Regions from separate parts of the Bradyrhizobium sp. 170 genome, predicted to be linked through region 2. Evidence: riboswitches for the same ligand, from Rfam matches in the RefSeq annotation. Region 2 holds a riboswitch; the other holds the start of a gene.

Region 1 (11,874 bases), 1.5 Mb from region 2:
TTTCGTCGGCTCCTGGGATCTCGATGTCAGGCAATTTTCCGAAGATGGCACGGAGCGGCGCCGCGCCGGCGAATGGCATTTTGGCTGGGCGCTGGAGGGGCGCGCGATCCAGGATGTCTGGATCGTGCCGCCACGCGGCGAACTGCGGCACGGCGACGCCGCGGCCAATTTCAGCTCGTACGGCACCACGCTGCGGGTCTACGATCCCGATATCGACGCCTGGCGGATTCAGTGGACCGACCCGGTCACGCGGAATTTCCTGCAGATGATCGGCCGGGCGGAAGGCTCTGACATCGTACAGTTGGGCACGCGGCCGGACGGCCAACTGGCGCGGTGGAGTTTTAGAGACATTACTGCCGACGCGTTCCTGTGGCGCGGCGAAGTCTCGGCGGATGCAGGCGCAACTTGGCGTGTCGTCACCGAGTTCACCGCGCGTCGCAGGCAGGCGTGATCTTTCGCACAGATCGGTTCCCTGCCCGCTCCTAGCCTCGGCGCGTGCGTCTGAATGGCGCCGCGCCCGCGGCCGCCCGCGCATGAGGAGTCGAACCATGACTGGAGCTGACAAGGTTGTCTGCCACGCAGCCACGCTGCTTTTGCTGTTCACCCTGACCGCGATGCCGGCAAAGGCGCAGTTCGGCGGTGGGGGCGGCGGCCAAGACATGATGACGCAGATGGCGCCGATGCTTGAAATGATGAAGGCGAAGATGGGCAAGCGCCGCTTCGCCATGATGATGCAGACCATGGGCCCGATGATGAGCCGCATGATGGAAGGCGGCGGCGGTAGTGGTCTTAACGGTCTTGGCGGCATGATGGGCGGCGGAATTCCAACCGGCATCGGCGGCGGTTATAGCGGCGGCTATGTGCCCGAGGGTTACGGCGTGAGCACCGGTGGCATGAACATCGGCGGCCTTGGCGGCGGCGACTTCATGGGCATGCTCGGCGGCGGTGGCGGCGGCGAGCTGATGAGCATGGTTCCGCAACTGATGCGCATGGCCAATGTCAGCGGCGGCCGTCACGGCCGGCGACGCACGCGGCGATAATCATTTCCGTCATTGCCTGCGACAAACGCGAAGCGTTTGCGCAAGGTAGCGAAGCGACGACTTGTCCGCCGTAGCTCGAAGAGCGAAGGCGGAAGCAATCCATGCCTCAGCAAGCGGTGAGATGGATTGCATCGCGGAGCCTGTCATCACTGTGCGAGCGCATTGCGCTCGTCGCCGGGCGCGCATTCGCGTGACCCGTTGGCTCGCAATGACGATCAAGACAGCGCCGGCTTCACCACGGGCACAGGCTGCTTCGGCCCCCAACGGGTCAGCATCACGCTGACGCACGACAGCACACCGAGCAACACCATCGAGGCCGCCGCCAGCTTGAAGAAGTCCTGTGCGGTCGCATTGTGCGTGGACAGCCACCAGCCGCCGGTGCCGATAAACAGCAACCGCGCGGTCTGCGCCAGCACCGGACCGATCATTTTAGCCGCGCCTTGCGATGAAAAATAGCACGTCGTGGCAAGGCCGATGAAAGCATACATCGGCGCCGCCGTGGACAAATACTGCCGGCTGGCGGCGCGCACGCTCGCATCGTCGGTGAAGAGATTGACCCAGATGTCGGGGAATACAGCAATGACACTCGCAACCGCACCGACCGAGACGAATGCGACGACCCCCGCGATCCAGCAGATTCTGCGGGCCCGCGCGATGCGCTGCGCACCGACCGCCATGCCGACCATCGGCACCGAGGCGATGCCAACCGCAAATGAGATCGACGTCAGCATGAATTCGAGCCGCGCGCCGATGCCGTAACCGGCGAGGATTTCGGTGCCGAAACTCGCCAGCATGTGGGTGAAGATGCTGATGGTCAGCACCGACTGCAGCGGCGAGAAGCAGGAGATGGCGCCGACCTTCAGGATGTCGATGAACATCGGCATGCGAATGCGAAGGCCGCGGATTTTCGGAATAACGCGCGCGCGGCCGGAAAACAGATACCAGGACATCACGGAGATGCTGATCAGGTAGGCGATCAGTGAGCCCGCCGCGACGCCGCGCATGCCGAATTGCGGGATCGGGCCGAGGCCCAAGCCTAGCGTGCCGCCGAGAATGATCTGGCAGACGGCCGACGAGAGCATCATTAACGACGGCAGCTTCATGTTGCCGGTGCCGCGCAAAATGCCGGACATCGTATTCATCAGCCACGGCACCACGGCGCCGCCGAAGAAAATTTGCGTATAGGCAACCGCCTGCGTCAGCACATTGCCGCGGCCGCCGAGCAGTTCGAGCAGCGCGGGGCCGAAGATCAGCATGCCCAGCATGAAGGTCAGGCCAAAGCAGAGGCCGATCAGGAGCGCATGCGCGGCCAATGTCGAAGCGCGTTCGATATCGCCGGCGCCAAGCGCACGCGCAATCGCCGAGGCCACGCCACCGCCCATGGCGCCGCCCGACATGGTCATGGTCAGGATCACGATTGGAAACACCAGCGCCATCGCGGCCAGCGATTCCACGCCCAGCCGGCCGATATAGGAGGTCTCGGCGATTACGACACAGGTGCCGGCGGTCAGCGCGATCACGTTCGGCCAGGCCAGCCACAAGAGCGTGCGCAGGATCGGGCCGTCGATCAGCGCATTCTTCACCGGCGCTTCCGGCGGCGGAAGCGGGCGCTCCTTCTCGTCGACGGGAATTTCGGCAACGCCGATATCGGACATTTCTGCTCCCCGCGCGCGGATTTGGTTCCACGGCGCGCTGTTTTCCTAGCACGGCGGGGGATGATTCCACGTGCGCCGGGCGCAATGGGGGCCTGCGGGATTGTGCTGCAGGGGCGTGCTTTGCCCTCCACTTGAGCGCGAGGCGCGCCCAAGCCGCCATTTCACGGGGAATTCATGCCGCCCCCACGAACGTTTAGGCCCGCATCGCATTGGTAAGGCGACTCCCTTAGGGAAACCCGTCATGCGCAAGCACCTCCTCCTGGCCCTGAGCGTTGGCGCGCTGGCGCTGCCGCTGGCCGCCTGCAACGATCCCAAGGATACCGCGACTGACACCGCGACCGTGGCGCAGACGTATGGTCCTTCGCCAACCCTGCCGCCGCCGGAACATTCGTGGATCCCGACGGTCGATATCGCCTCGGTCAACCGTTGGCCCGATGGCGCCAAGCCGACCGCCGCCAATGGCATGACGGTCAGTGCTTTCGCGACCGGGCTCGACCATCCGCGCACGGTCTATGTGCTGCCGAACGGCGACGTGCTGGTCGCCGAGAGCAACGCACCGCCGAAGCCGGACCGTGGCTTCAGCATCAAGAGCTTCATCTACGGGTTGGCGCAGAACCGGGCGGGTGCAGGAGTTCCGAGCGCCAATCGCATCACGCTGTTGCGTGACGCCGATGGCGATGGCGTTGCCGAGACGAGAAGCACCTTCATCAGCAACCTGAACTCGCCATTCGGTATGGCGCTGGTCGGCGAAGATTTCTACGTCGCCAATGCTGACGCGATCGTGAAATTTCCTTACTCGACCGGAGACACCAAAATCAGCGCACCCGGCGTCAAGCTGGCGGACTTGCCTGCGGGCCCGATCAATCACCATTGGACCAAGGATCTCGCCGCCAGCCCGGACGGCACGAAGCTGTATGCGACGGTCGGCTCCAACAGCAATATTGGCGAGAACGGCATCGACGCCGAGAAGGACCGCGCGGCGGTTCTGGAAGTCGACCGTGCCAGCGGCCAATGGCGCGTGTTCGCCTCGGGCCTGCGCAATCCGAACGGCCCGGCATGGAATCCGAAAACCGGCGAGCTCTGGGTCGTCGTCAACGAGCGCGACGAACTCGGCAATGATCTTGTGCCCGACTACATGACGTCGGTGAAGGATGGCGCGTTCTACGGCTGGCCATATAGCTATTTCGGAGACCGCGTCGACACGCGCGTCGAGCCGCGACGGCCCGACCTGGTGCAGAAGGCGATGGCCCCGGATTATGCGCTCGGCGCGCATACCGCCTCGCTCGGGCTGGCGTTCAACACCGGCAATCTGTTTCCGCAGGAAATGGCAGGTGGCGCGTTCATAGGCCAGCACGGCTCGTGGAATCGCAAACCGCGCGCTGGCTACAAGGTGATCTTCGTTCCCTTCAAGGACGGCAAGCCCTCGGGCGCGCCGCAGGACGTGCTGACCGGTTTCCTCAACGACAAGGGCGAGGCGCAGGGCCGCCCCGTCGGCGTGCGGCTCGACAAACAGGGCGCGCTCTTGGTCGCCGACGACGTCGGCAACACGATCTGGCGCGTGACGCCGGCGGCGAAATCGGCATCGCGGTGACTGGCAACTACCGTCATTGCCTGCGACAAACGCGAAGCGTTTGCGCAAGAGCGTAGCGACGAAGCAATCCATCTCTCGGCAAGCGGAGATATGGATTGCTTCGCTTCGCTCGCAATTGTCGACGCTAGACCCGGAAATGCTTGGAGAGCTTCAACCCCTGCGCCTGGTAGTTCGAGCCGATGCGCTGGCCGTACATGGCGTCGGGGCGCGACAGCATTTTCTCGTAGACCAGACGGCCGACGATCTGGCCGTGCTCGAGAATGAACGGCACCTCGCGCGAGCGCACTTCGAGCACCGCGCGCGCGCCCTGCCCGCCGGCGCCGGCATAGCCGAAGCCGGGATCGAAGAATCCCGCGTAATGCACCCGGAATTCGCCGACCAGCGGATCGAACGGCACCATTTCCGCGGCGTAATCCGGCGGCACCTGCACGGCTTCCTTCGATGCCAGGATATAGAACTCGCCGGGATCGAGGATCAGGCTGCCGTCCGGGCGGGCCGGGATCGGCTCCCAGAATTCGTCGACGGCATAGCCGCTGCGGCGGTCGATATCGACCACGCCGGTGTGGCGCTTGGCGCGGTAGCCGACGAAGCCTGATGTATTTTCGCCGGAGAGATCGACTGATAGCGCCACGCCATTGGCCAAATCTGCGTCGTCGATATCGACCAGCCGCTCCGCGCCATGCAGTGCGTCGAGTTCGTCGGCGTTGAGGATGGCGTCGCCGGTGCGGAAGCGCACTTGAGAGAGCCGAGAGCCCTCGCGCAGCAGCACCGGAAACGTCTTCGGGCTGATCTCGGCATAGAGCGGGCCGTGATAGCCGGCGCCGATCATGTCGAACCGTCGCGTGCCGTCGGCGATCACACGGGTGAAGACGTCGAGCCGCCCGGTCGAGCTCTTTGGATTGGCGGCCGCTACGATCGACGGCGGCAGCGCCAGGCTCTCCAGCAGCGGCACGATGTAGACGCAGTTGGTCTCCAGCACCGCGCCGTCGGAGAGGTCGATTTCGTGCAGCTTCAACTCGTCGATGCGCTCGGCGACAGTTGAGCCGGGACCGGGCAGAAAACTCGCGCGCACCCGGTAGGCGATATCGCCCAGCCGCAAGTCGAGGCTCGCCGGCTGGATCTGGCTTTCGACAAAGGGATATTCCGGCAGGATCAGGCCCGCATCCGCCATCGCCGCGATCATGCGGTCGGGCAGAATTCCGTTGGCGTCGGGCGGGAGCGTGAACGGCACGGCGCGATCCTCAATACGGCCCAAATGTCATCCAAACCTCTTAAATATGGGCTTTTAGGGGTTATCCGATGGCCGCCTTGACGGGAAGGGCGCGAGGTAATATCAGCATGACTTATCCCGTGGTGATTTGAGCCGGCCGGCTTGCAGCCACGTTAAATAAGTCGCTAAACAGGCCGGGGACACGTGTGATCCCGGCCTGTGGAAATTTTTCCAGGCCGGTTTTTTGTGACCATTTTCCAAGATGGTCACGGCGGAGGTCACATGTCTGAGACTCGTTCTACCAAGCGTTATCGCCCCGAAACCCGCCTTGTCCATGGCGGCACGCTGCGCTCGCAATTCGGCGAGACGTCGGAGGCGCTGTTCCTCACCCAGGGCTACGTCTACGACAGCGCGGAGCAGTGCGAGGCCCGGTTCAAGGGCCAGGAGCCCGGCTTCATCTATTCGCGCTATTCCAATCCGACGATTGATATGTTCGAGCGCCGCATGATCGAGCTCGAGGGCGCGGAAGCCGCGCGCTCGACCGCGACCGGCATGGCCGCGGTGACGACCGCGATCCTCGCGCCGCTCCGGGCCGGCGACCATGTCGTCGCCTCGAAAGCCCTGTTCGGCTCGTGCCTTTACGTGGTGCAGGATCTGTTGCCGCGCTACGGCATCGAGACGACGCTGGTCGACGGTCTTGATCTCGACCAGTGGCAGCGCGCATTGCGGCCGAACACCAAGTCCTTCTTCCTGGAGAGCCCGACCAATCCGACGCTCGACGTGCTCGACATCCCGGCGATTGCCGAGATCGCGCACAGTGGCGGCGCACGGTTGATCGTCGACAACGTCTTCGCCACGCCGATCTGGCAGAGCCCGCTTTCGCTTGGCGCCGACGTCGTGGTCTACTCCGCAACCAAGCATATCGACGGCCAGGGCCGCTGCCTGGGCGGCATCATCCTGTCGTCGGAAGCTTTCATCGCCGAGCACATCCATAACTTCATGCGCCAGACCGGGCCATCGCTCTCGCCGTTCAACGCCTGGGCCCTGCTCAAGGGCCTGGAGACGCTCGGCGTGCGCGTGCGCGCGCAGACCGAAACGGCGGGCAAGGTCGCCGACGTGCTCGCGTCGCATCCGAAGATCTCGCGGCTGATCTATCCCGGCCGCGCCGATCACCCGCAAGCCGAGCTGGTGAAGAAGCAGATGCGCGCCGGCTCGACGCTGGTCGGCTTCGAGGTCAAGGGCGGCAAGCCGGCCGCATTCCGCTGCCTCAACGCGATGCGGATCGCGCGCATCTCGAACAATCTCGGCGACGCCAAGAGCCTCGTCACGCATCCTGCGACGACGACGCATCAACGCCTGACGCCGGAGGCGCGCGCCGAACTCGGCATCAGCGAAGGCTTCATCCGCTTCTCCGCCGGGCTCGAGCATGCCGATGATCTGATCGAGGATTTTACGGCTGCGCTGGAGAAGGCGTGAGGTAGCTGCAAATGCGTAGGGTGGGCAAAGCGAAGCGTGCCCACCATCGTGCCGCGTGCATCCTGATAGAATGGTGGGCACGGCGCTGACGCGCCTTTGCCCACCCTACGAATCTCACCTCACATCGGCCTATACGCCCGCACGTCCGACGGCACGTTGACGCCGAGCTTGATCTGGCCGACCGACCTGATGATGTCGTCGCCGAGCAGTTGCGCGAAGCAGGCGTAGCCCCAGTCGCTCATGTGCAGGCCGTCAGCGATCACGAAGTTCTCGATCGGGATCGCCTGCTTTTCGTGCCAGTCCTTCATGACCGCGAAGCGCGGAAATAAGCCGACCTTGCGAAGCTCGGCGGTCTTGTTCAGCAGCGTCATCATCTTGCCGGCGCTTTCGGCGTGCTCGTTGACCCGCGGCGAATATTGCGGATCGATCAGCACGATGTCGGCGCCAACAGCCTGAATGCGCGCGATGCCTTCCTCGACGAGTTTTGCAGTCTCACCCGGATCTAGGTTGCGCAGCACGGCGTTGGTGCCGACTTGCCAGATCACCAGGTCCGGATGCATGTCGATGACGGAGGTCTGCAGCCGCTTCATCATTTCCGGCGCGTCCTCGCCGCCCTTGCCGGCATTGACGACGGAGATGTCGGCCGTCGGATATTGCCGGCGCAATTGCGCGGCGAGCCGGTTGGGATAGTTGAATTCCGGCGAGGTCGCGCCGAAGCCGGCGGTCGATGACGATCCGAACGCGACTATCACCACCGGCTGACCCGCGACGAGCTTGCTCGCGACGCGCGGCAGCGATCCCATCGATTTGGAAGCACCCTTTGGCGGCAAGCAAGGAACACGGCTGAAGATGTCGCCGGTCGATTTCGCGACCTCCTTCACCTTGTCGATCGCCTTGCCGGTGATGCCCTTCTGCGCGGCCGGATTGGCGGCAGCCGCCGGCGCGGCCTGCGGCGGCGCGCTTTCAGCGGAGGGCTTGTTTTCAGTCTTGTTTTCAGTCTTGGCGTTGTCGGACAGCGCCGCCTGCTGGGCGGTCTGTTGCGGGGCCGTCTGGGCACGCAGCGGCGACACCGAGGCAGGCATCAATAGCGCCAGGCCCGCGGCGAAGACAGTCAGCAATATCGACAAACAAAAAGGGTAGTGACGACTCATTAACGCTGGTCCCTAATTCTGCTGCGCCTGATCGAGGCGGGCCGCATCGAGCACAAATTTCGACAGCGCGCGGCCTAGGCAGCCATGAACCCGTTTGGCCATGTCGGTGCCATGAAAAGTACTGAACAGGTCGAAATCTCCGGCATCGTTCCAGTGACGCATGATGGCAAACCGGTCGAACAGCGGAACATTATGCTGCTGCGCCACCACGCGCATATTATCTAGGTATGGCGGCGCGGAAATCATCGTTTCCGTGCGCGGGCTGTATTGCAGATTGACCAGAACCACATCGGCTCCTGCATTTTGCAGTGCAGCAACTCCCTCGTCGATGGCACCGCGAAAATCGTCGGGATCGACGGATCGCATAGCATCGACGGTTCCCGTCTGCCAGATGACCAAAGTAGGCCTTTTTGCTTCCACCAGCTTAACGAGGCTGGCGTCGACCTCCTCGGCCGTCTTCCCGGTCTGTAGTTCTACGGAGAGGTTGATCGGGATCGAGGGCAGCTTCTCCTTCAGGGCCGCCTGCAGCTTGGCGGGATAGGCGCTGGCTTCGGAGGAAAGGATGGTCGAGGAGCGGCTCCCCACCACCAGGACGGTCAGTGGCCGGGCGTTCTTGACGGCCTCGGCCACCTTCGGAAGCGTGCTCTCGGTGGAGAGGAGATAGCCCGGAACTTCGCAGGTCTGCGGGGCAGCATCCTGGGCGCGCGCAAAACCAGCGGCTGCAAGACCGGCAAACAGCGTCAGGATCAGCACAGCTCCAGAACCGGGCCTCATGCGCTTCCTCCCGCCATGTCGGAGTTGCCACCCGCGATTTTCGTTTTCGACGCTCCTTTGTCGGCCGAATGCTTGTACCACGAAATAACCCACGCCACGCCCCACATGAAGAGGATTCCGGCAAGGCTCACCAGGGCGTGCGCGAAAGCACCCCCGCCAACTTCGGCCAGCACGAAGTGCCCGGCAAAGGCCAGGAAGACGCCGAGGCAGAATATCTCAAGCGAATGCTGGCCGCACAGGATCAATGGTCGCAGCCAGGGCGATTTGAGCCCCGACCAATCCTTGCGCAGGAAGCGCACGGTGAGCGCCGCCAGCGCCAGGAAATGGGCAAAGCGCAGCACGTCCAGATCCGTCTTGGTGATCGGATACATCCACTGTTCGAGCCGCTTCGGCATCAGAAAGCTGAGCTGCGGTATGTGCCAGGTCAACGTGACGAAGAAGGCAAACGTCAGATAGGCAATGCAGATCCACATCGTCACCGGCGACGTCAGGATGCGGGACATCCGCGCCGCGCCGCCCAGCGCGCACCAGGCGCCGAAGACGAACAGCAACTGCCAGCAGAACGGATTGAAGATCCAGAAGCCGCTCGGATAGGCCGTCAGATACCAGTCGAAGTGCCAGGTCAGTGCGTACAGCAGCACTGACAGCCCCAGCGCGATGTCGGCCCGCCACTTCATCAGCCACAGGATGACGGGCAGAAACAGCATCAGCACGATGTAGAGCGGCAGCACATCCATGTTGACAGGCCGGAATCTCAGGAGCAGCGCCTGGACGATGGTGACATCAGGCTGCTTGAGAAAATCCATGATGCCCATTTCCTCGCTGTAGAGCGGGTTCTCGAAACGGGTGGCGACGTAGGAAATTTCGGCGAGGAAGATCGTGAACAGGAACACATGCGCGACGTAGATCTGCCAGACCCGGCGCATGATCCGCGCGGTCGCCACCACGAAGCCGGCCTCCAGCATCGCGCGGCCGTAGACGAAGGCGGCGGTGTATCCGGAGATGAAGATGAAGATTTCGGTGGCGTCGGAAAATCCGTAATTGCGGATCGTGAACCAGGTCAGGATGTTGGTCGGCAGATGGTCGATGAAGATCAGCCACAGCGCCATCCCGCGAAACAGGTCGAGCCGCAATTCGCGCTCGCCGGCCACCGGCAGCGCAATCGCCGGCGCAGAAAGCACCGCGGCCTTGCTATCGCTGAGGGGCGTTCCGGCAACTTGATCGGCAATGGACGACATCTGGCACCGTGAGTTGAGCTTTAGGCGTGCACTGTCCGGGAAAGATAATATCGGCCCGCAACTTGCACACAAGATACGCCAGCAGATACGGGGCCGGACCACGCGCGGGTGCGCTCTAGAATGGAACTATGTTGAAACCGCGATCAAACAACCGGCAAACCCGGCGGACCGGAGATTGTTCCCCCGGCATTCTTGGCTATGATGCCGAACAGGATTTCCGGAAGCTTGCCCGCATGTACCGCGCCGTCACCCGTCAGATCGAAGTCACCGTCGAACCGAACTTCCTCCCCGGGCGCTCCTCGGTCGACAAGGGCCAGTATTTCTGGTCCTACACCATCGTCATCACCAACACCGGCGCCGAGACCGTGCAGCTCCGTACCCGGCACTGGATCATCACCGACGCCACCGGCCGCAAGCAGGAAGTCCGCGGCGAAGGCGTGGTCGGCGAGCAGCCTGTTCTGGCGCCGGGCGAGCGCTTCGAATACACGAGCGGCGTGCCGCTGCCGACCGCGTCGGGCTTCATGACCGGGCGCTACCAGATGGTCAGCGAAAGCGGCGAACGGTTTGAGATCGACGTGCCGACGTTCTCGCTCGATAGCCCTGACAGCAGGCGGGTGTTGAATTAGGGACATCGCGACCTCCCTTCGTAGCGTCTTCCTTCGTAGCCCGGATGGAGCGCAGCGCAATCCGGGACAGGTTTAGCCAGCTGTGAGAATCCCGGATTGCGCTGCGCTCCATCCGGGCTACGGATTCCTCGGGGGCACCGTTCCCTCCCGTCATTGCGAGCGGAGCGAAGCAATCCATGGCGCGGCAAGCGGAGAGATGGATTGCTTCGCTTCGCTCGCAATGACGGGGATAATCCGTAGGGTGGGCAAAGCGCAGCGTGCCCACCATTCAAGGGTGGTGTCGCGGATAGATGGCGGGCACGCTGCGCTTTGCCCACCCTACGAAGCAGCTACTCTTCCACGCCCGCTTCATGCGGGGTGAACTGGTAGACCGAGGAGCAGAACTCACAAGTCACCACCACCTTGTCGTCCTTGACCATCTCGGCACGGTCTTTCAGCGCGAAGCTTTTCAGCATCGCCGACACCGCTTCGCGCGAGCACGAGCATTGCGCGCGCAACGGCAGCGGCGTGAACACGCGCACGCCGCGTTCGTGAAAGAGGCGATACAGCAAGCGCTCGCCCGACAGATCGGGATCGATCAGCTCGACATCCTCGACGGTGCCGATCAGCGACTGGCCCTCGACCCAGGCGTCATCTTCGGCAACGGAATGCGTCGCCGCGCCATCCGGCGCATCGCCGGGATGCAGGTCGGCCTGCCGCGCCCGCTCGGGCGCTTTCGGCAAGAACTGCAGCAGCATGCCGCCGGCGCGCCAGCGGTGTTTTCCGCCGTCGCCGCCGCGCCATTCCTCGCCGACCGCGAGCCGCACGCGGGTCGGGATCTGCTCGGAGCGCAGGAAATATTCATGCGCGGCGTCTTCGAGGCTGCCGCCGTCGAGCGCTACCAGGCCCTGGTAGCGGCTCATGTCCTGCCCCTGATCGACAGTCATGGCGAGATGACCCTTGCCCAGCAGCGCGCCTGTATCCTGGCCGTCCTTCAGCCGCTTCGCGTCGTAGCGCGCATAGGCGCGCAGGCGATCCGGCGACTGGAAATCCACGATCAGGAACGACACCGGGCCGTCGGTCTGCGTCTGCAGGATGAAGCGGCCGTCGAATTTCAGCGCCGAGCCAAGCAGC
Region 2 (11,874 bases):
TCCGTCTCAGCGAGCCGACTGCCACCTTTGAGCCCGAACGGAACCTCGATACGGATCAACCGAAGTTGTGACTACGATCACATGGATCGCTCGACTTCTGGCGCATTGTAATGGCGTTATTGATATCCGTTGAGGTCCGGATGCACTGCACGAATTGCGCAGCCGAAGTCCCGGAGCAAAGGAAATTTTGTGGACAGTGCGGAGCGGCGGTGGTGCGGCGCTGCCTGGCCTGCGGCGCGGCAAACCCGGCCCTGAACAAGTTTTGCGGCGACTGCGGGGCCAAGTTGCGCGTGGATTCTCCCGCGGTGGTACCGATGGCGCGGGACGCGCGCCCGATCGAACGCCGGCAGCTTACGGTACTGTTTTGTGACCTGGTCGGATCGACTGCGCTCTCCGCGCGGCTCGATCCCGAAGACTTCGGCGCAATCATCGCCGGCTACCGGCGCTGCATTACTGAAACCGTTGCCGGCTTCGACGGCTTTGTCGCGCGACATCATGGCGACGGTGCGGTGGCATATTTTGGCTATCCTCACGCACACGAAGACGACGCGGAGCGCGCCGTTCACGCCAGCCTTGCATTGGTGCAGGCGGTCGCCGCCCTGCCCGCGAAAGAAAAATTGAGCGCGCGCGTCGGTGTCGCCACGGGCGTCGCGCTGGTCGGCGATATGTCGGAAAGCGCGATTTCCGAGGAGCATGGCATCCTCGGCGACACCCCGAATCTTGCCGCCCGACTGCAATCGCTCGCGCAACCCGGCGCCGTCATTATCTCGGGTCGCACAAAGACGATCGCTGGACCGCAATTCGAGTATCTCGATCTCGGTAAAGTCGAGTTCAAGGGATTCGTAAAGCCAGTCGCGGCCTGGCAAGTCGCGGGCAAGACAGCAGTGACCAGCCGATCGCATGCTCTCCAAAGTAGCGATTTGCTGCCGCTGATCGGTCGTGATGAAGAAATGGAGCTGCTTCTGCGCCGATGGGAGCGGGCCAAGAGTGGCGAAGGTCAGGTGGTGCTGCTTTCCGGTGAAGCGGGGATCGGCAAATCACGGCTCACCATCGCGCTGCTGGAACAGCTTGCTCGCGAGCCACACATACGCCTGCGGTTCTTCTGCTCGCCGCAGCATACCGACAGCCCGCTCTATCCGGTGATCGGCGAGATGTTGCGCGCCGCTGGCTTTGCTCACGATGACAGCCAGCAAGCGAAAATGGACAAGCTTGACGCGCTGCTGGCGCAAAGCTCGACGCCTTCAGAGGATGCGGCGCTGTTTGCCGAAATGCTGTCGCTGCCCAACGATGGACGCTACCCTCCGGTTGAAGTTGAGCCGCAGCTCCGTCGTCAGAAAACGCTGAAAGCGCTTGGTTCGCAAATCGAGGTGCTGGTGCGGATCAATCCCGTGCTGATGATTTTCGAAGATGCGCATTGGACCGATCCAACCAGCCTCGAATTGTTCGCCCAGGCGGTGGACTGGGCCGTGAGTCACCGGCTCCTGTTACTTGTCACTTTCAGGCCGGAATTCAGCCCGCCCGGGATCGGACGGCCACACGTGACTGAACTGACCCTCAATCGGCTGGCGCCGTGCGACATCGATTTCCTGATCGAGAGAGTCGTCGGCAACCGATCGTTGCCGGCGGGCATCCGCCAGGACATCATCGAGCGTACCGACGGCATTCCGCTGTTCGCCGAGGAGATGACCAAGGCGGTGCTGGACGCGGAGGGTGAGAGTGATGCGCAGCGGGCCTTCGCAGGGGGCCCAACGCCTGTTGTGGCGGTTCCGGCAAGCCTGCAGGCTTCGCTGATGTCGCGGCTCGATCGGCTCGGGCCGGCGAAGAACGTGGCGCAGGTCGGCGCAGCGATCGGCCGGGCATTTCCCCACATGTTGCTGGCCGCGCTCGTGCGAAAGCCAAAGGAAGAACTGGACGCCGACCTCGACCGGCTCATTGCGGCGGGTTTGTTGTTTCGGCACGGCACCCCGCCGTATGCGAGCTACCTGTTCAAGCATGCGCTGGTGCAGGACGCAGCCTACAGTACGCTGCTGCGGGAGCAAAGGCGCGTGCTGCATGCGCGCATCGCCGAAATCCTCGAAAGTCAGTTCGCAGAAATCGCCGAGAGCCAGCCCGAGCTGCTGGCGCGTCACTACGCAAAGGCCGACCTGATCGAGAAGTCAGCGCGCCTGTGGGGCAAGGCGGGACAGCGCTCACAGGAGCGTTCGGCGCTGGTCGAAGCCGCTGAACAACTCAGCCACGCTCTGGAACAAATCGCAACCTTGCCCAGCACGCCCGACCTGCGGCGCGAGCAGATCGTTTTACAAGTCGCGCTCTTGAACACGCTCATGCATGTCAAAGGATATGGCGCGCCCGAAACGAAGGCTGCGGTCGCTCAGGTGAGAGCGTTGATCGAGCAAGCGGAACGGCTCGGAGAACCTCCCGATGACCCTTCATTGCTGCTCTCGGCCCTGTTTGGCCAGTGGATCGTCAATTTCATAAACTTCAATGGTGACGTTGCGCGAGAGCTCGCAGCGCGGTTTCTGGTGCTTGGCGAGAAGGAGGAAGCGGCGGCACCGCGCATGATTGGACACCGCACCATGGCGAGCACGCTCGCGCTTATGGGCGATCTCGTTGGGGCCAGAGCGCACTACAATGAAGCCCTCGCCCTTTACCGCCCCGCCGAGCACCGGCGATTGATGACGCGATTTGGCCAGGACCTCCGGGTAACGTGCCTGGCCTTTCGTTCGATGGCTTCGTGGCTGCTCGGTTATCCCGAGGCTGCGCTCAACGATGCAGACTGCGCGCTAACGGAAGCGCGCCAGATCGAGCACGCTGCCACTTTGATGTTTACGCTGAATTTCCCGATTCTTATCAATACCTACTGCGGGAATTACCACGCGGCAAACGAGCGTCTCAAAGAGCTTGTCGTGTTGGCCGAGGAGAAAGGTGCCCCGTTCCGAAAAGCGGAAGGCGTGTTACGGCGGGGCTACATCCTGACACTCACGGGGGCCGCGAAAGCAGCCGAGATCGTCACGGCGGGCATTGATTTATGGCGGTCGGCCGGATCGACAATATTTACGCCAGAGCACGAGTTCATGTTGGCGATCGCCCATGCCAATTCGGGCCAATTCGACGATGCCTGGCGCTGCATCGACAAAGCAATGACGGCGATGCACGCAACCAAGGAAAGGTGGTGCGAGGCTGAGGTTCATCGCGTTGCCGGTGAAATCGCGCTCAAGTCGCCGCAGCGGGACGTGGCGAAAGCGAAAGCGCATTTCGAGCATTCCCTGACCGTTGCGCGAGCACAGCAGGCAAAGTCGTGGGAATTGCGCGCGGCCATGAGCCTGGCGCGGCTCTTGAGCGATCAGGGAAAACGGCAAACGGCACGTGACCTTCTCGCCCCCGTCTACGATTGGTTCACCGAAGGTTTTGACACAAGCGACCTTCGAGCGGCCAAGGCGCTGCTCGGCGAGCTTCATTGATAAGGCCATCCGGCAACGAAGTTCCGGTCCTAACCCATATCGGACATTTTGGATCCGAGAAAAACAGGGGGCGTCTCCCCAAGGCGGGCGCGCCTCGTCGCTTAATTCGTGATACAAGGTTCTAGAGATGTTGTTCTAAATCATTTTTCCGCCGTGGCCGCATTGCTTGCCCAGACCAGCCCATGCCGCACCTTCCAAACCCCAATCCCGTTCGTCCCGGCCCAGGTCCTCAACAGCGACTGCGCAACTTACAGCGTCGTTTCCGTGCGGTATCGGCGCGCCATGATCGTGCTGTTAAGTTGCGCCGGGTTATAAGGGCAGCGGCCGTGGTCGTTGCCTTTGCGACTGCCTTTGCGGTCGCTTGGGGCCTGGGTTCGAGCCCTTGGCCGGTCACGACAACGCTCAAACATATTGCGTCAGCCCCCAACTGTGATTTTGCCCGCTTGGTTGGCTTGGCACCCGCGAAACGGGGGGAGCCCGGCTATTGGAAGCGCCACGATCGCGACGGAGATGGAGTTGCTTGCGAACCATGGCCGCCACGGCGGGGAGCTGCTTCACGTCCATTTTCGCTTACAACAGCAATGGCCAACTCAGATCGAGTGCGCTGGGCTTGAAGCTATTGTGGGTGCATGGAAGTCCGATGTCGTCACTGCAATTCCAAACTTATCAGTTTTTTGCTGCGATGTGTTCGTCTGCATCTGAGCCCAAGCGGACAACGCGGGTGTTTTTGCTGTATAGTCCGGCATTCAGATGAGCGGGACGCCTGCCCTGAGGATTGAGGTCATGTACAAAGCACCTGAATCATTGCTCCGATCATTACCCCTGACTATCGCTGCTGTTCTTCTCAGCCCGCAGGTGCGGGCGCAACAGGTTGCGGCGGAAACGCCGCAGACCATGCTGGCGGCTCAGATTCGTACGCAGGGGTTTGCCTGTGACAAGGCGCTCGGCGCCACGAGGGACAGGAAGCGCTCCCAGCCGGACCGCGCCGTCTGGATTCTCAAATGCAGCAACGCGACATACCGCGTCACGCGCGCGCCCGACATGGCCGCGAAGGTCGAACCGCTGCCGTGAGCGGATGGTTTCAGATTCCAAGCGCGAGAAAGCCGGTACAAAGCACAATCAAGCCGACAATGATAACCGCAAGGAAACTGGAAGAAGTAATATCTTCGCGCATGACGACACCTATGCCTCAATCAGGCAAAGATCATTGAACCATCAATTCGTTTCAGGATGCCTTCGTCGCACCCAGAAAATGACTTCATTGGGCGACTCTACTGTTACGTGCCGGACGCCGCACGAAGTATCTTCACGGCAGTGAGAGCCCGGCGGGCATCGGGACAGGCCCCATCATTCCGCTCAGCGAGACGAATTTCCGAGATGTGGCGTGCTTCACATGCGGACATCACGCCCAAGATTACAGTAGCGCGCTCCCGATAGGACAATTGGCTTGGCCCCAGCAGAAATCTGCGAACGGAGGATTAGCCATGGAGGACGCTATACAGCTCTACCGAACGCTGTTGGGCAATCGCGCGTATCTGCGCTCGCTGTGCGAGGGCGCCGCCTTCCTCGCCGCCAGTGCCATCGCGATCTTCGCCTCGGTCACCTACGCCACGGTCCACGCCAGCAACTACGTCACCGATTTTGTGCTGAGCCGCGTCGGCCCCTTCAACGTGCGCTTCCTGTTCATTTACGGCACCTTTGCGGCGTTCGCCATTACGGTGAGCATGCTGGCCTGGCGGCCGAACAGGTTGCCATTCGCGCTCAAGGTCACCGCGCTGTTCCTGCTGGTCCGCGCCGTGTTCGTGGCGCTCACCCACATGGCGCCATCGCCGATCGATCCGCAGAAGGCGGCGCCGTTCTTCAATTCGATTTTCTACGGCAGCGATCTATTTTTCTCCGGCCACACGGGCCTGCCATTTCTCGCCGCGCTTGCCTTCTGGCACATTCCGCAATGGCGAATGTTCTATCTCGCGCTGACCGGCTTCTTCGGCTCGGTCGTGCTGCTCGGCCACTATCACTATTCGATCGATGTGCTTGCCGCACTGTTCATCACCCACGGCGTCTTTCAGATTTCGTGCTGGCTATTCGGCCGCGACTACGCGCTGTTTCGCTCCTCCGAGAACCTTGTGGCACCACGACCAAAGCGGGCAAGCCGAAAGACATTGGTCCCAGCCGATGGCCGGGGCAAACGCGCGCCTAAATCGTTCGTGCTGCACGTCGTCGGAGACGAAGCGATGCCGGGCGGCCAATCCAAGGCCGACTTGAATCATCCGAACGGATAGACGCTGTTGTCCTCTCCCGTCAACAACGGGGAGAGGACGCAACGCCAATCGCCTCAGCTCGTCGGCATGACGTAGGCGTAGATCCGGCCGCGCGAGACCGGGGCTTCGCGGACGCGGTTGCCATTATTGCCGGAGATCATGATCGGATTGCCCTTGGCATCGATGCCGGTGATGACGCCGACATGGCCGCCGCGGCGGCCGCGCGTCATCACTGCGATCGCGCCGACCTGCGGACCGGAAACGCGCTGGCCGTATTTCGAGAACGAGCTCGCCATGTCGGAGCCGGTGCCGCGGTAGCCGGAATGCTGCAGCACCATGTTCATGAACCGCGCGCACCACAGGCTGCCGCGTCCCGTGGGGTTGCCGCCGAGATAGCGGCGCGCTTCGGCGACGACGTTCGATGAGGTGAAGCTGGACGACATCGCACCGCCGGCCGGCGTCATGGTTGAGTTCGCTCCCACGCTCGCATTCGTTGCGACGCTTGCATTGGCGTCGGCAAGACCGCGCGCCTGCATCTGGGCGACGCCACGCTCCCAGCGCGACGCGTGCGCGGCGTGCTTGAGCCGGGCACGACGGCCGGTGCGCGCTTCAGTCACGACGTTGGGCGAGCCGAAGCCGCTGGGCGCAACCATCGGGGCGCTGCTTCCCATGTAGCTCGGGTTGGTGTCGGCAAAGCCGCCGGCCTGCATTTGCGGCGCGCTGCGATCCCGGTGCGACATCCGGGCGGCATGGCGATAGTGACGATGGGCGTAATGATGCTTCACATGATGGCCGGCGTGATAAGCGCGAGCGTGTCGCCCTGCGCCGTGGTGAGGCAGTGCCGAAGCTGGAGTGACGAATGCAACGATAGAAACCGAACACAGTGCCAGCGCGATGAAGCGAAGCGACCGGCGAAACGCAAACAACTGACGCATACTAAATCCTCTAGCACCCCCGCTTCCCCTTTGCGTTCGTCTACGAACGACCGCGGGCGGCGTTTTGCGTTGCGATGTGACGAGAGGAAGATTTCATGTGGCGCTGCGGAAACAATTCCGGGGTGATTCCGCGATGATTCGATGGCGAAAATGAAACCAAGCTGCTGCATTGCAGCCGCAGGAATTAACTGCAATTTTGCTGGCCCGCCACGTAATGATGTTGCGTAAAAACAAGAAAATGGAGAGGAATCCGAAATGCCCCATGCCGTCGCCAAAGATAGCGTTCGCCTTCACTATGAAGAGGCGGGAAGCGGGACGCCGATCATCTTCCTGCACGAGTTCGCGGCCGACCACACCAACTGGGAGCCGCAGATGCGCTACTTCTCGCGCGGCCATCGCTGCATCGCCTATTCGGCGCGCGGCTATACGCCATCGGACGTGCCGCCTGACGCCACCGTCTACACCTATGAGCATTTCTACACCGACGCGCTCGCCGTGCTCGATCACCTCGGCATCGCGAAGGCGCATTTCGTCGGCCTGTCGATGGGCTCCTATTCGTCGCTGCAGGTCGGCCTCAATGTGCCGGAGCGCGCGCTGTCGATGACGCTCGCCGCGGTGGGCTCCGGCTCGGAGCTCGAAAACCTCGACGCCTTCCGCGCGCAATGCCGGGCCAATGCCGAGCAGTATGAGGCGATCGGATCGGTCGATGTCGCCAAGGTGACGCGCGAGGCGCCGAGCCGGATTCCGTTCCTGCTGAAGGACCCGCGCGGGCACGCTGATTTCTACGCGGCGCTGGCGCGGCACGATGCCAAGGGTTCAGCCAACACGATGCGCAGCTTCCAGGGCCAGCGGCCCTCGATCTACACCATGACCGATGCGATCCGGCGCGTGCCGACACCGGCGCTGATCCTGTGCGGCGACGAGGACGACAACTGCATCGGGCCGAGCCTGTTCCTGAAGCAGCATCTGCCGGCGGCGGGGCTTTCGTTCTTTCCGAAGTCGGGCCACGTGCTCAATCTGGAGGAGCCGGCGCTGTTCAATGAGATGGTGGAGCGGTTCATTGCGCTGGTCGAGGCCGAGCGATGGCTGGTGCGGGATGCGCGGTCGATGCTCTAGCCGTCATTCCGGGCGCGACGAAGTCGCGAGCCCGGAATCCATTCATCCACGTAACCTGCGGCCCGATGGATTCCGGGCTCGATGCTTCGCATCGCCCCGGAATGACGGCGGTGGCGCTACTTCCCCGCCCCGCCCCGGCTCAGCAAAAACACGCCCTGCTCGCCGAACATGTTCCAGACCCACCAGGGCAGGTTCAGCGGCACCGGGCGGCCGTAGAGATCGAGCGCCACCGCGCGCTCCATCTTGACGTTGATCGCGTCGCACAGTTCGACGAAATCCTTGATGGTGCAGAAGTGGATATTGGCCGTGTCGTACCAGGTCGCCGGCAAATTCTCCGTGCGCGGCATGTGGCCGCCGACAAGGAGCTGTAGCCGCATCTTCCAGAAGCCGAAGTTCGGAAACGAGACAATGGCGCGCCGGCCGATCCGCAGCAGGTTCTCCAGCACGACCTTCGGCTGCCGCGTCGCCTGCAGCGTCTGCGACAGGATCACGTAGTCGAAGGCGTCATCAGGATAATTGACGAGGTCGGTGTCGGCATCGCCCTGCACCACGGCGAGCCCCCCGGCGACGCAGCGGTTGACGCCCTCGCGCGACAGCTCGATGCCGCGGCCGTCGATGCCGCGGCTCTCCAGGAGTTGCAGTAACTCGCCGTCGCCGCAGCCGACGTCGAGCACCTTAGAGCCCCGTCCGATCATGTCGGCGACCAGGAGGTGATCGGTGCGATACTTGCCCGTGCGATCGGGCGCTATGCCGCCGAGCGGCAAGGCCTGTTCCTGAAGCGCCATCTCAACCACCCGTATTATTGCCGAGGCCGCGCGCCTTGCCGGCGGATTGCAGGAAGGCGCGGGAAATTTCGAAGAACTCCGGCACGTCGAGCAGGAAGGCGTCGTGGCCGCGATCGGTTTCGATTTCGGCGAACGACACCCGCGCGCTCGACGCGTTCAGCGCATGCACCAGCGCGCGCGATTCCGAGGTCGGGAACAGCCAATCGGAAGTAAACGAGATTACGCAGAAGCGCGTCTTGATGCCGCGAAACGCGTGCGCCAGCACGCCGTTGCGGTCGGCGGCGATGTCGAAATAGTCCATTGCCCGCGTCAGATAGAGATAGCTGTTGGCGTCGAAGCGCTCGACAAAGGACGAGCCTTGATAACGCAGATAGCTTTCGACCTGGAAATCGGCATCGAACGAGAATGTCGGCAGGTCGCGGTCCTGCATCCGCCGCCCGAACTTGCGATGCAGCGCGGCGTCGGAGAGATAGGTGATGTGACCCGCCATCCGCGCCACGCCGAGGCCGCGATGCGGATGGGTGCCCTGGTCGAAATAACGTCCGCCGCGCCAATCGGGATCGGCCATCACGGCCTGACGGCCGAGTTCGTGGAACGCGATGTTCTGCGCCGAGTGGCGCGTCGAGCACGCGACCGGCAATGCCGAGAACACGCGCTCGGGATAGGCGGCAGTCCATTGCAGCACCTGCATGCCGCCCATCGATCCGCCGATGACGCAGAACAGCGTCTCGATGCCGAGGCGGTCGAGCAGCATGGTCTGTGCGCGGACCATGTCGGGGATCGTAACGACCGGAAAATCCAGTCCCCACACCTTGCCGGTAGCTGGGTTGGTCGAGGCCGGACCGGTCGATCCCATGCAGCCGCCGATTACGTTCGAACAGATGATGAAATACTTGTCGGTATCGAGCGGACGGCCGGGACCGACCATGATTTCCCACCAGCCGGCCTTGCCGGTCAGCGGATGCGCATTGGCGACGTGCTGGTCGAGCGTCAACGCATGACAGATCAGGATGGCATTGGAACGATCGGCGTTGAGTTGGCCATAGGTCTGATAGGCAATCTGAAACGGCGCCAGGTCGACGCCGCAATCGAGCCGCAAGGGCTGGTCCATGCCGAATTCCGCTACCTGCGAAGCAGGACGATCGGCCTCTTGCGCGCGATCCTCGCTATGGATCGCCGGACTGGGTATCGATGGTACGTCGGTCATATCGGCACCGACCTCCTCGCGGAGGCTCTACAGACAGAATCAGGCCATAAAAAACCCGGCCTGAACGAAAGGTTCGGCCGGGATCAACTCTGTCCCCGGCCTGTTTAGCGAGTTGTTTAACGTGGCTGCAAGCCGGCCGGCTCAAATGACCACGGAATGGAACAAAGCTAGTCCCGCCTAAGCATTTCGTCAAGGCAGGCGGGGGCCAGGCGCCATGGTTAACCTGATCGTGCAGGGCTCCCCCGTGACGTTTCTCTTTGCTTTCAGCGCCCGTCTTTCCTAATCAATGCGACTGTCTGCCGGGCGCATCGGGCTGTTCCGGCACCAAGGTTTTCTCAGATGTCCAAGGCACCCCCCGCCCCGCCCTCGCTGCAGGAGCTGCGCAAGGAAATCGACGCGATCGACGAGCAGGTCCATCGCCTCTTGATGGCGCGCGGCGACATCATCGACCGGCTGATCCAGGTGAAGCAAACCCAGGAAGTCGGCTCCGCGTTCCGCCCGGCGCGCGAGGCCAGCATGATGCGGCAACTGGTGCAGCGCCATCGCGGCATCCTGCCGCTCGACACCATCGAGAGCATCTGGCGCGTCATCATCTCGACGTTCACTTATGTCCAGGCGCCGTTCGCGGTGCATGCGGACGTCTCGGTCGGCGAGCCCGCGATGCGGGATTCGGCGCGCTTTCACTTCGGCTTCGTCGTGCCTTATGTGGGCCATTTCAGCGCGCAGGCCGCCGTCGAGGCGGTGGCGAAATCGAAGGGCGATCTGGCGCTGGTCTCGGCCATCTCGAGCCGCACGCCGTGGTGGCTCGCGCTGGAAGCCAGCGGCGCACCGAAGATCATCGCCCGGCTGCCGTTCCTCGAACGCGCTGATCATCCGGCAGCACTCCCGGTGTTCCTGATCTCGCGGGTCGCCGACGACGCCATGGTGACGGAAGTTCAGATGTGGAGCGTCCGCGTCTCCGGCTGGAACGCCGATATCGCGCGCGCCGTGGCGCCGCTCGCCGAAATCGTCGCCGTGCCCGATACCGCCTTCGACGGCGCGGCGCTCCTGGTGTCGGATGCCGGCACCGGCTTCGAGAAGATCAAGGCTGCCCTGATCCAGGCCGGCGCCTCGGTGCGATCGTCGGCCCTCGTCGGCACCCATGCAACGCGCTATACGGTGCCCTCGAACGGGGCAGCCAAATCCTAAGCCGAAGTTCTAAGCCGTCCTGAATATCCGGAGACAGAAGATGAACCGCCCCATGCCGAATCCCGGCATTCTCGATATTGCGCCCTACACGCCCGGCAAGACGCCGGTGCCGGAGCCGGGCCGCAAGGTGTTCAAGCTGTCCGCCAACGAGACCCCGTTCGGGCCGTCGCCGAAGGCGATCGAAGTCTACAAGCAGGCGGCGGCGCATCTGGAGGACTATCCGGAAGGCACGTCACGGGTGCTGCGCGAGGCGATCGGCCGCGCCTACGGGCTCGATCCCAACCGCATCATCTGCGGCGCCGGCTCGGACGAAATCCTCAATTTGCTGGCGCACACCTATCTCAGCCAGGGCGATGAAGCGATCTCCACCGCCCACGGCTTTCTGGTGTACCCGATCGCCACCATGGCGAACGGCGCGAAGAACATCGTTGCGCCCGAGACCAACTTCACCGCCGACGTCGACGCCATTCTCGCGCGCGTGACGCCGCGCACAAAACTGGTGTGGCTGGCCAACCCGAACAACCCGACCGGGACCTACGTGCCGTTCGACGAGGTCAAGCGGCTGCGCGCAGGTCTGCCGCCGCATGTGCTACTGGTACTCGACGCCGCCTATGCCGACTACGTGTCGCGCAACGATTACGAGCTCGGCCTTGAGCTGGTGGCGACCACCGAAAACACCGTGATGACGCACACCTTCTCCAAGATCCACGGGCTGGCGGCCCTGCGGATCGGCTGGATGTTCGGCCCTGCCAACATCATCGACGCCGTCAACCGGATTCGCGGGCCGTTCAACGTCTCGACGCCGGCGATGCTGGCGGCGGTCGCCGCGATCGAGGACACCGCACATGTCCAGATGTCGAAGGCGTTCACCGAAGAGTGGCGCAACTGGCTGACCGAAGAGATCGGAAAACTGGGATTAAA

The links. A riboswitch is a leader RNA that binds a small molecule or an ion and turns the genes downstream of it on or off. The one in region 2 is predicted to bind S-adenosylmethionine.
Region 1: another riboswitch for S-adenosylmethionine. It lies ahead of IVB05_RS02800 (O-succinylhomoserine sulfhydrylase); the one in region 2 lies ahead of IVB05_RS39145 (homoserine O-acetyltransferase).

The regions. Positions count from the first base shown of each region.
Region 1 covers NZ_CP064703.1:596,460-608,333, reverse strand. The annotation lists gene IVB05_RS02825 (hypothetical protein) at 1-451, shown strand, start outside; gene IVB05_RS02820 (hypothetical protein) at 549-1,040, shown strand; gene IVB05_RS02815 (MATE family efflux transporter) at 1,256-2,695, opposite strand; gene IVB05_RS02810 (sorbosone dehydrogenase family protein) at 2,937-4,286, shown strand; gene IVB05_RS02805 (2'-deoxycytidine 5'-triphosphate deaminase) at 4,411-5,517, opposite strand; SAM riboswitch at 5,627-5,706, shown strand; gene IVB05_RS02800 (O-succinylhomoserine sulfhydrylase) at 5,779-6,972, shown strand; gene IVB05_RS02795 (SGNH/GDSL hydrolase family protein) at 7,092-8,123, opposite strand; gene IVB05_RS02790 (SGNH/GDSL hydrolase family protein) at 8,136-8,897, opposite strand; gene IVB05_RS02785 (OpgC domain-containing protein) at 8,894-10,135, opposite strand; gene apaG (Co2+/Mg2+ efflux protein ApaG) at 10,369-10,761, shown strand; gene IVB05_RS02775 (Hsp33 family molecular chaperone) at 11,091-11,874, opposite strand, start outside.
Region 2 covers NZ_CP064703.1:8,301,985-8,313,858, forward strand. The annotation lists gene IVB05_RS39110 (adenylate/guanylate cyclase domain-containing protein) at 111-3,461, shown strand; gene IVB05_RS39115 (excalibur calcium-binding domain-containing protein) at 3,644-4,075, shown strand; gene IVB05_RS39120 (hypothetical protein) at 4,245-4,532, shown strand; gene IVB05_RS39125 (sphingomyelin synthase family protein) at 4,946-5,743, shown strand; gene IVB05_RS39130 (TIGR02594 family protein) at 5,797-6,657, opposite strand; gene IVB05_RS39135 (alpha/beta hydrolase) at 6,913-7,773, shown strand; gene metW (methionine biosynthesis protein MetW) at 7,890-8,558, opposite strand; gene IVB05_RS39145 (homoserine O-acetyltransferase) at 8,560-9,765, opposite strand; SAM riboswitch at 9,849-9,928, opposite strand; gene IVB05_RS39150 (chorismate mutase) at 10,105-10,953, shown strand; gene hisC (histidinol-phosphate transaminase) at 10,994-11,874, shown strand, end outside.